Regions from separate parts of the Sphingomonas sp. PP-CC-3A-396 genome, predicted to be linked through region 3. Evidence: riboswitches for the same ligand, from Rfam matches in the RefSeq annotation. Region 3 holds a riboswitch; each other region holds the start of a gene.

Region 1 (3,269 bases), on a different contig from region 3:
GCGGCGGGAAGCTGGCGGGAGTACGACGACGACCGGCGTGTTCGCCGATGGAAGCCTCGTCGCGGGCTACCTCACGTTCAGCCTAGGTGGGCGGGTCGATTGGTGGTCGATCGATGGCGGCTATCTGACGGAACGGCCGCTCGCGACCGGCGCGGCGCTGACCGACCTGCGCTACGCGAACCGCGACGGCAGCGAGACTACCGGGCGGGCAGGCGTCGCGTATCAGCCTATCGAGGCGGTCACGCTGCGGGCCGCCGGCTATCGCGGATGGCGACTGCCGACGCTCAACGAACTGTACCGCCCGTTCCGGGTCGGCAACGACGCGACCGCGGCGAACGCGTTGCTGTCGCCGGAGCGACTGACCGGGGTCGAGGGTGGCGTCACGCTGACGCCGGCACCGGGCGTGAGCATCGCCGCGACCTATTTCTACAACCGGCTGAAGAACGCGATTGCCAACGTCACGACGACCAACCCGCCGCAGGTGCTGCCCGGGGTCGCCACCTACCGCGTCCGCCAGAACCTCGATGGGATCCGCGCGCATGGCTTCGAACTGGATGCGTCGTATCGACCGGGTCCGCTGGGCGTGCAAGCATCGTGGTCGCACACGAACTCGAAGGTCGAGGGTTCGGGGATCACCGCCGCTCTGGACGGCTTGCGACCAGCGCAGACCCCGCGCGACCAAGTGTCGGGGACGGTCGACTGGCGGCACGATGCTGCGGCGCTGTCGCTGACCGTGCGGCATGTCGGCCGACAGTTCGACGACGACCAGAATACGCGGGTGCTTAGGGCCGCGACGACACTGGATGCCTATGCCGCGCTGCCGATCCTGCGCTCGCTGGTTGCCGAGTTTCGGGCGGAGAATTTCCTCAACGAGCGCGTCGAGGCAGGGATCAGCGGCGCCAACATCGTCGAGCGCGCCACGCCGCGGACAATCTGGGTGGGGCTGCGCTACGGCGGGCGTTGATATTCGATCCGTCGCTTGCCAAGAGAAACGAAGACAGCATGTTTCCCCGCGAAGGCGGGGACCCAGTCTGGGCTCCCGCCTTCGCGGGAGAACAATTTCGGGGAACGTCACTATTTGGTACTAGTCACCACCCCGGCGAAGGCCGGGGCCCAATTGGAAAGGTGGAAATAACGGGGCACTGCGCTCGGTTATCGCCGTTCCCCACTTGGGCCCCGGCCTTCGCCGGGGTGGTGCGATAGACCATGAGTCTACTGAACCACGCCCCGGGTGGGGAGCATGAGTAGGCGCTGCGTTGACCCGTGTCTGGCGTGCGACTAATGCCACTCCCGTGAAGGGTTCCCGGCGACGGGATCAAAAGGGAAGTCGGTGCGCGGGAATCCGCAAGACCGGCGCTGTACCCGCAACTGTGACCGGATAGCGGCCACCCCGAATATGCCACTGGGTTTCGACCTGGGAAGGCGGGGTGGGCGCGATGACCCGGAAGCCAGGAGACCTGCCTTTCACGGTCGATCCACTGCGCGGGCGGGTGTCCGGCGCGGACGAGTGCTCCGGTCCAGCCGGGTTTCCTCGAGCGAGAGACGTCTGGCCGCCCCGCGAATGGTCGCAGGCGGTTCTGCTTAGGACGTACCCATGACGAAATTCTTCCTTCTGCTCGGCGCCGCGGCGATCGCAGCGCCCGCTTATGCCCAGACCATCCCCGATCCCGACGCGCCCGAAGTCGTCGTCACCGCAACCCGCGCCGCGCAACCGCTGAGCGAGATCGGCCAGGCCGTCACCGTCATCGACCGCGCCGAGATCGAGCGCCGCCAGACCGTTATCGTCTCCGATCTGCTCGCGACCACGCCGGGCGTGACGGTAACGCGCAATGGCACCATCGGCGCGCTGACCAGCGTCCGTATCCGCGGCGCCGAGGCGGACCAGACGCTCGTCGTGATCGACGGCGTCCGCGTCAACGATCCCTCGTCGACCGGCGGCGGCTTCAACTTCGGCAATCTCCTGTCGAGCTCGGTCGAGCGGATCGAGGTGTTGCGCGGCCCGAACTCGGTGCCATGGGGCAGCCAGGCAATCGGCGGCGTCGTCAACATCATCACCGCCGCGCCAACCGAAGGCGTCCAAGCGCGCGCCAACGCCGAATATGGCTATGCCGACAGCGTGTTCGCCAGCGCGGGCGTGTCGGGCAAGACCGGTCCGGTATCAGGCTCGCTGACCGGCGGCTATCTGCGCACCGACGGCATCTCGTCCGCCGCCAGCGGCACCGAGCGCGACGGCTATCGCCAATATGGCGCGACCGGGCGCGTGGGCGTCGAGTTCGCGCCGGGCATCGGCCTCGACCTGCGCGGCTATTTCGCCGACAGCCGCGTCGAGATCGACGGCTTCCCAGCGCCCGATTACGTGCTAGCCGACACGCCCGAATATTCGAAGACGCGCGAGGCTTACGGCTATGCCGGGCTGCACGCGAACTTCGCCGATGGCCGGTTCAACAACCGCGTCGCGTTCACGATCGCCGACATCAACCGCGACAATTACGACCCGAGCTTCGGCAGCGATCCGACCTTCATCGGCCGCGGCCGCAGCGAACGCTACGAATACCAAGGCGACTTCCGCCCGCTCGACCAGGTCCGCGTGGTCGCCGGCTTCGAGCGCGAGAACAGCCGCTTCAACGACGGCTTCACCTTCGCGGATACCGGCATCACCAGCGTTTACGGCCAGCTGATCGTCAAGCCGCTCGATATCCTCACCATCACCGGCGGCGTCCGCAACGACGATCACGACGATTTTGGCAGCCACACCACATTCGGCGCGAACGCGGCGCTGGCGTTGCGCACCGGCACGACGATCCGCGCAAGCTATGGCGAAGGCTTCAAGGCACCGACCCTGTACCAGCTCTTCTCCGACTACGGGAATCGCGGCCTCGATCCGGAGACCGCGCGCAACTTCGACGTCGGGGTCGAGCAGGCGTTCCTCGACAACCGGGTCCGCGCAAGCGTGACCTATTTCAACCGCCGTACGCGCAACCAGATCGACTTCCGCGATTGCAGCCCGGCGGAGCAGGTGACCGCCGGTTCGATCTGCGTCGGCCGCCCGTTCGGCGTCTATGACAACATCGCCCGCGCCGAGGCGGACGGCGTCGAGTTCACCTTGGCGCTGCGCCCGGTCGACGCGCTGACGCTGACCGCGAACTACAGCTATATCGACACCGAGAACCGCTCGATCGGCAGCGATTTCGGCAACGATCTCGCGCGCCGTCCCAAGCAGACCGCGAGCGTCGACGCCGATTACCGGTTCGCGTTCGGGCTGTCGGTCG
Region 2 (3,269 bases), on a different contig from region 3:
GTAGCCGGTGTCCGGGGTGCGCTGGACGTGGCGATCCTTGCGGAAGCGCGTGAGGACGGTGTCCTCGTTCTTCAGCGTGACGTCGACCGAATAGACGAGCTGGATGTCCATCTTGTCGCGGGCATCGTGCGCGCGTCTGGCGATGGTGTAGCGGATCAGGTCGCGCGGGGTGACGCGCAGGCGATCGCGGATCGCGGCGGGGAGCGCTTCGTCGGCGTGGTTGAGCGGGAGCTTGAGGTCGGTGATGCGGAGCATGTCGGTCGCTCTAGCGCCGCGCGGCGCGATCCGCCATCGGCAGTACAGGGCGCGAGCGCGAGAGGACATGATCATGCGGACCGACGACGAGCAGAATGCCAAGAGCGCCAAGCGCAAGGAGGTCCATGATAAGATCGTCGCGAGCAAGACGATCGAGAAGGGCCTGATCATCGTCCACACCGGCAAGGGCAAGGGCAAGTCGACCGCGGCGTTCGGCATGGCGGTGCGGATGATCGGGCATGGGCGCAAGGTCGGCTTGGTGCAGTTCGTCAAGGGCGCGATGGCGACCGGCGAGAAGGCGATCTTCGACGCGTTCCCGGACCTGTGCGAGTTCAAGCCGATGGGCGAGGGCTTCACCTGGGATACGCAGGATCGCGCGCGGGATATCGCAGTGGCGCGCGAGGCGTGGGACGAGGTCAAGCGAATGATCGCGGACCCGTCCTATGCGATGGTGGTGACGGACGAGCTGAACATCGTGTTGCGCTATGAGTATCTGCCGGTCGACGAGGTGCTCGCTGTGTTGGCGGCAAAGCCGGAGATGACGCATGTCGTGATCACCGGGCGGAATGCGCCGGATGCGCTGATCGAGATGGCGGATCTTGTGACCGAGATGACGCAGGTGAAGCATCCGTTCCGGTCGGGGGTGAAGGCGCAGGCTGGCGTGGAGTTCTGACTTCTTGATCCTCCCCTTGCGGGGGGAGGTGGCTGGCGCTTGCCAGACGAAGGGGTATTGCGATCACGACGGCGGGTCACCCCTCCGTCAGCCCAAACGGGCTGCCACCTCCCCCGTCAGGGGAGGATTAGAGGCGGCTTGTCTACGGTCGATCGTACGCGTATCGCTCAACCCGCGACAGGTTTTCCCGAGGCGGCAACGCGTAGGGAAATGAAAACGGGAACGGGAAACACCCGGCTGCCCCTGCAACTGTACGCGGCGAGCCATCGTGCCTCATGCCATTGGGATACTCCCGAGAAGGCGGCGCGGACGGCGTTGACCCGCGAGCCAGGAGACCTGCCCGTCGCGGTCGTCTTTCGTCCGGCCAGGGTGCGCCGAACGGACGGGTAACACCCCGAGCGACGACATCGCTTCGCGTCGCGCGGAGGCTGGAGGCGTGCGCCTTTCGCCCTTCGCGCGGTGCGGGATCGACTGTCCGAAGGGGTTCCTATGCCTAGTATAAATCGTTCTGTGATCGTCCGGGAACGGACATGTTGAAGCCGGTCGAAGGCGGCGTCGCGGTGGTCGCGTGCAACACGTGCCGCCATTCCGCCGATGCGCGTGACGACGGCGAAGGCGTTCGCGGCGGCGCGCGGCTGGTCAGCGCGTTGAAGGCGGTGCAGGCGAGCGATCCGGCCTATGCCGACGTCGCGGTGCAGGAGATGCCGTGCCTGTTCGCATGCCAGGATTTCTGCACGATCCACCTGCGCGCACCCGCCAAGGTCGGCTATGTGCTCGGCCGGTTCGAACCGACCGAAGACGCCGCGCGCGCGATCCTCGATTACGCGCGGCTCTACGGTGAGAGCGCGTTCGGGCAGGTGCCGTTCAAGCAATGGCCGCAGGGCGTGAAGGGGCATTTCATCACCCGCACGCCGCCCGCCGGCTTCGTCGTCGAATGACCGCGTTCGCGACGCCTGCCGGGTTTCTGGCGGCCTTGCGCGGCTTGCCGCAGGCGGACGCGGCGGCGCGATCCGCGGCGATCGTCCGACAAGGCGAACTGACCAAGCCGCCGGGCTCGCTGGGGCGGCTGGAGGATATAGCGGTGTTCATGGCCGGCTGGCAGGGTAACCCGCTGCCCCGGCTCGATCGCGGGAGCGCGGTGGTATTCGCGGGCAACCACGGCGTCGTCGCGCGAGGTGTGAGTGCGTTTCCGGCCTCGGTCACCGCGCAGATGGTCGCCAATTTCGAGCATGGCGGCGCGGCGATCAACGCGCTGTCGCGGGCGGCGGGCCTTGAGCTGAAGATCGTATCGCTCGATCTCGACCGACCGACGGCGGATTTCACGCAAGCCCCGGCGATGTCGGAGGACGAATGCCTTGCCGCGTTGAACGCGGGCGCGGCGGCGGTCACAGATGCGCCGGACCTGATTGTACTCGGCGAAATGGGGATCGGCAATTCGACGACCGCCGCGGCGCTGTGTCTGGCGAGCTTCGGCGGGTCGGCGAGCGACTGGGTCGGGCCGGGCACGGGGGTCGACGATGAGGGCATCGCGCGGAAGATCGCGGTGGTCGAAGCCGGGGTCGCGCTGCACCGGGACGGGCTGAGCACGCCGTTCGAGATCTTGCGGCGGCTCGGTGGGCGCGAGTTGGCGGCGATCGCAGGCGCGGTGGTTGCCGCGCGACTGGCGGGCGTGCCGGTGATGCTCGACGGGTTCATCTGCTGTGCGGCGGTCGCGCCCTTGGCTGCGGCGTGTCCCGACATTCTCGCGCATTGCCTTGCCGGACATGTCTCGGCCGAGCCGGGGCATCATCTTTTGCTCGAGCGAATGGGGCTCGAGCCGTTGCTCTCGCTCGGGATGCGGCTGGGCGAGGCGAGCGGTGCTGCGACGGCGACGTTGCTCGTCCGGGCCGCTCTGGCCGCGCATGCAGAGATGGCGACGTTCGCCGAGGCGGGCGTTTCGGCTGCGTGAGTGCGTACATGCTGCACCTGATGCGGCACGGGGCGCTTGAAGTGGCGGGGCGAATGCTCGGACGGACCGACGACCCGGTGACCGAGGGAGGGATTGCCGCCTGTATGGCACGCGCCGAGAGTCTTGCGATCGAACGGATCAAGGCCTCCGATCTGATCCGCGCACGCGCCTGTGCGGCGGCGATCGGTGAACCGCGAGGCGTTGCGGTCGAGGTCGACCCACGCTGGCGCGAACTCGATTTCGGGGCATGGGACGGGCTGGCCCCGGCGGCAATCGATCCCGCCGAATTGGCCGCATTCTACGACGATCCCGATGCGTCACCACCGCCGGATGGCGAACGCTGGTCCGCGTTGCAGGACCGGGTCGCGCAGGCACTGGCCGCGATGCCGCAGG
Region 3 (3,269 bases):
CCCGCAGAACGTCTTTTCAGGGGGGCTCGACGTTACGCCCAGCCCGAAGCTCCGGCTGTCCTTATGGGGCAACGGCCAGTCGAGCTACGAACTCAACCCCGCCAACACGCAGGGACGCTACGGCGATTATGTCGTGCTCAACGCGGAGGTAGCGTACAAGCTGACGCCGACGATCGAGATCTCCGCGCAACTCAAGAACCTGGCGAACGAGCGCTACGAATATGTCTGGTACGACGGCACGCAGCGGCTCCACGCACCGGCCGATCCAAGATCGCTGTTCGGCGCGGTCCGGTTGACGCTCTGATGACACGCCGGCCACCGCTGCGCGTGATCGTGCGGCGCATCCACCTCTGGCTGGGGCTGTCGATCGGCGCGCTGTTCGCGTTCGCCGGGCTGACCGGCAGCATCCTCGTCTTCTATCCGGAGATCGACGCAGCGCTCAGCCCGGCGTTGCGCGCGATACCGGACGGTGCGCGGTCGGTATCGTGGCAGGCGGTCGTCGACACGCTCCACCGCGAGCATCCCGCCCGCACCGGCGCATGGCGGATCGAGGTGACGACGGACGGCGGCGCGATCCCGGTCCGCTATTATAAGCCCAAGGAAACCACCGGTCGCGACTTCGCGCCCCTGCTTGCCTGGATCGACCCGGTGCGGCTGACAACGATCCGCACCGGCTTCTGGGGCGATACGATCGTCACCTGGATCTACGACCTGCATTACCGGCTGCTGCTGGAAAAACCCGGCGGCATCGTCATGGGGATTGCGGGGATCGTCATGCTGCTGATGATCGCCAGCGGGATCTGGGCATGGTGGCCGCGCCCCGGCGGCTGGTGGCGCGCGCTCCGCTTCAAGCGCGACGCCGCGCCGATCCGCCGGCTGTACGACTGGCACAAGCTGATCGGTGTGGCCGGCGCGGTCCTGCTGCTCGTCGTCACCGCGACCGGGGTGATGCTAGACCTCCCCGACCAGACGCGCTCCGTAATCGCCCGCGCCTCACCGCTATATCAGATGCCGCCGCTGATGGTCTTTCCGAACGGAGACCGCCTTCCCGTCGACCGACTGGTCACAGTTGCCGAGCGCCGCTTTCCCGGTGCCGCACTCGCCTGGATCGAAACTCCCGCCTCGCCGACCGGCACCACGCGGATCAATCTCGCACAGGACGGCGAGCCAAGCCGCCGCTTTCCGCGCACCAACGTCTGGCTCGATCCTTATACCGGCGCCATCCTCGCGACCCGCGACGGCCTCGCCGAGACACGCGGCGACATCGTGATGAACTGGCTCCACCCGCTGCACGGCGGCGAGGCGTTCGGACTGCCAGGACGCGTCCTCGCCTTCGCCGCCGGGATCGTCCCGATCGCGCTGTTCGTAACCGGCGTGCTGCGCTGGCAACGACGGCGGCACCCGCAAAGGACGATTGGCACCCGGCACGAACCCGGCTAGCACGACGTCCGAGCGGCCGGTTCTACCGGTGGCTCGCTAGATCGCGTCGGCGCCCGGAAGGGCTTGATTGGGAATGCGGTGCGGACGGTTCGCCGTCTTATGCCGCGGCTGTCCCTGCAACTGTAAGCGGCGAGCGAAGCGCACGAGCCCTCTTTGCGAGGGCAGCCACTGGGCCGAAAGGACTGGGAAGGCGGTGCGCCGAGCCTTGACCCGCGAGCCAGGAGACCTGCCGGCGTCTGGTCGCTCTTGTCCCGGTCCAGGGGGTGACCGAGGCACGGTGAACGCCGCCTGCGTGACACTGGCTGAGCGACGACCATGTGGCGGGGGCCGCATCGGCGTCGTGCGTCGGCCGCTCATGGCGTCCGGTCGTCGTATGGCCCGGCCGTTCGCGGCAGGCCCCCGTCCTCGTCGGACGCTGCGGGGCTATTGCATGACGACTTTAACGATTGAGCGACCGACGCGAGTTTCGACACGCAAGCGCATCGGCTGGATGTTCTTAGGCCTGATCGTGGCCAACATCGCGGCGTGGTCCTGGGCGTTCTCGCTGTTCCACGCGCAGCCGCTGATGCTCGGCACGGCGCTGCTCGCCTGGGGCCTGGGTCTGCGCCACGCCGTCGACGCGGATCACATCGCCGCGATCGACAACGTGACGCGGAAGCTCATGCAGGACGGCCAGCGGCCGATCGCGGTCGGCTTTTGGTTCGCGATCGGCCATTCGGGGATCGTGCTGATCGCCGCCGTCGCGATCGCGCTCACCGCCAGTGCGCTGTCGCAGTTCGAGGCGTTCAAGCAGGTCGGCGGCGTGGTCGCCACCGTCACTTCCGCCGTGTTCCTGTTCACGATCGCGGCGATGAACCTGATCATATTGCGCTCGGTCTGGCGCACCTTCGGTCATGTCCGCAGCGGCGGTATTTATGTCGAGGAGGACCTGGACCTGCTGCTCGGCAACCGGGGGCTGCTCGCGCGGCTGTTCCGACCGATGTTTCGGCTCGTCACGCGGAGCTGGCACATGGCCCCGCTCGGCTTCCTGTTCGGGCTCGGGTTCGACACCGCCACGGAGGTCGCGATCCTGGGCCTTTCCGCGAGCCAGGCCGCAGACGGGCTTTCGATCGGCACCGTCCTCGTACTCCCCGTGCTGTTCGCGACCGGCATGGCGCTAGTCGACACCGCAGACGGCGTCGTCATGCTCGGCGCGTACGAATGGGCGTTCGTGAAGCCGATCCGCAAACTTTATTACAACATCACCATCACGCTGATCTCCGCGATCGTCGCGATAGCGATCGGCGGGATCGAGACGCTCGCGCTGCTTGGCGCAAAGCTCGGCCTGACCGGCGGCATCTGGGATCTGGCAGCCGCACTCGGCGAGAACTTCAACGGCCTGGGCTTCGCGATCATCGGCCTGTTCGTGCTGTGCTGGGTCCTGAGCTTCGCCATCTACCGCTGGAAACGCTTCGATGAGATCGAGGTCGTACACGGATAGCTGGCGGCGTGGCGGAAAGTCCTCTAACCCACCCCCGAGGCTCGGTTGCACCGAACCTCATAGATCGCGCCGGTGCCCGAAAGGGCTTGAATGGGAATGCGGTGCGGGAGGAGTCCTCCCAATGCCGCGGCTGTCCCTGCAACTGTAAGCGGTGAGCGAGACGCACACGTCCTTCGTTTCGGAGGGCAGCCACTGGGGAAACCTGGGAAGGCGTACGTCGAGCCTCGACCCGCGAGCCAGGAGACCTGCCAGCGTTATGGTCGCTCTTGCTACGATCCAGGGGATGGTCGCGGCACGGTACTCCGTCTGAGCGACGAACGCGTGCGGCCGAAAGGTCGTGCGTGCGTGT

What was found. Region 3 has a riboswitch for cobalamin ahead of C8J40_RS07175 (HoxN/HupN/NixA family nickel/cobalt transporter). Riboswitches for the same ligand answer to the same signal wherever they lie in the genome.
Region 1: it holds a riboswitch for cobalamin, as region 3 does, so the genes downstream of both, C8J40_RS01755 (TonB-dependent receptor) here and C8J40_RS07175 (HoxN/HupN/NixA family nickel/cobalt transporter) in region 3, are expected to answer to the same signal.
Region 2: it holds a riboswitch for cobalamin, as region 3 does, so the genes downstream of both, C8J40_RS10720 (DUF1636 domain-containing protein) here and C8J40_RS07175 (HoxN/HupN/NixA family nickel/cobalt transporter) in region 3, are expected to answer to the same signal.

What each region holds. Positions count from the first base shown of each region.
Region 1 covers NZ_SLYF01000001.1:382,489-385,757, reverse strand. Annotated here, with positions in the region: gene C8J40_RS01760 (TonB-dependent receptor) at 1-964, shown strand, start outside; cobalamin riboswitch at 1,281-1,480, shown strand; gene C8J40_RS01755 (TonB-dependent receptor) at 1,595-3,269, shown strand, end outside.
Region 2 covers NZ_SLYF01000005.1:13,098-16,366, reverse strand. Annotated here, with positions in the region: gene C8J40_RS10730 (NAD(P)/FAD-dependent oxidoreductase) at 1-255, opposite strand, end outside; gene cobO (cob(I)yrinic acid a,c-diamide adenosyltransferase) at 323-928, shown strand; cobalamin riboswitch at 1,091-1,287, shown strand; gene C8J40_RS10720 (DUF1636 domain-containing protein) at 1,459-1,866, shown strand; gene cobT (nicotinate-nucleotide--dimethylbenzimidazole phosphoribosyltransferase) at 1,863-2,876, shown strand; gene C8J40_RS10710 (histidine phosphatase family protein) at 2,873-3,269, shown strand, end outside.
Region 3 covers NZ_SLYF01000003.1:205,432-208,700, forward strand. Annotated here, with positions in the region: gene C8J40_RS07165 (TonB-dependent receptor) at 1-304, shown strand, start outside; gene C8J40_RS07170 (PepSY-associated TM helix domain-containing protein) at 304-1,440, shown strand; cobalamin riboswitch at 1,471-1,689, shown strand; gene C8J40_RS07175 (HoxN/HupN/NixA family nickel/cobalt transporter) at 1,931-2,920, shown strand; cobalamin riboswitch at 2,974-3,188, shown strand.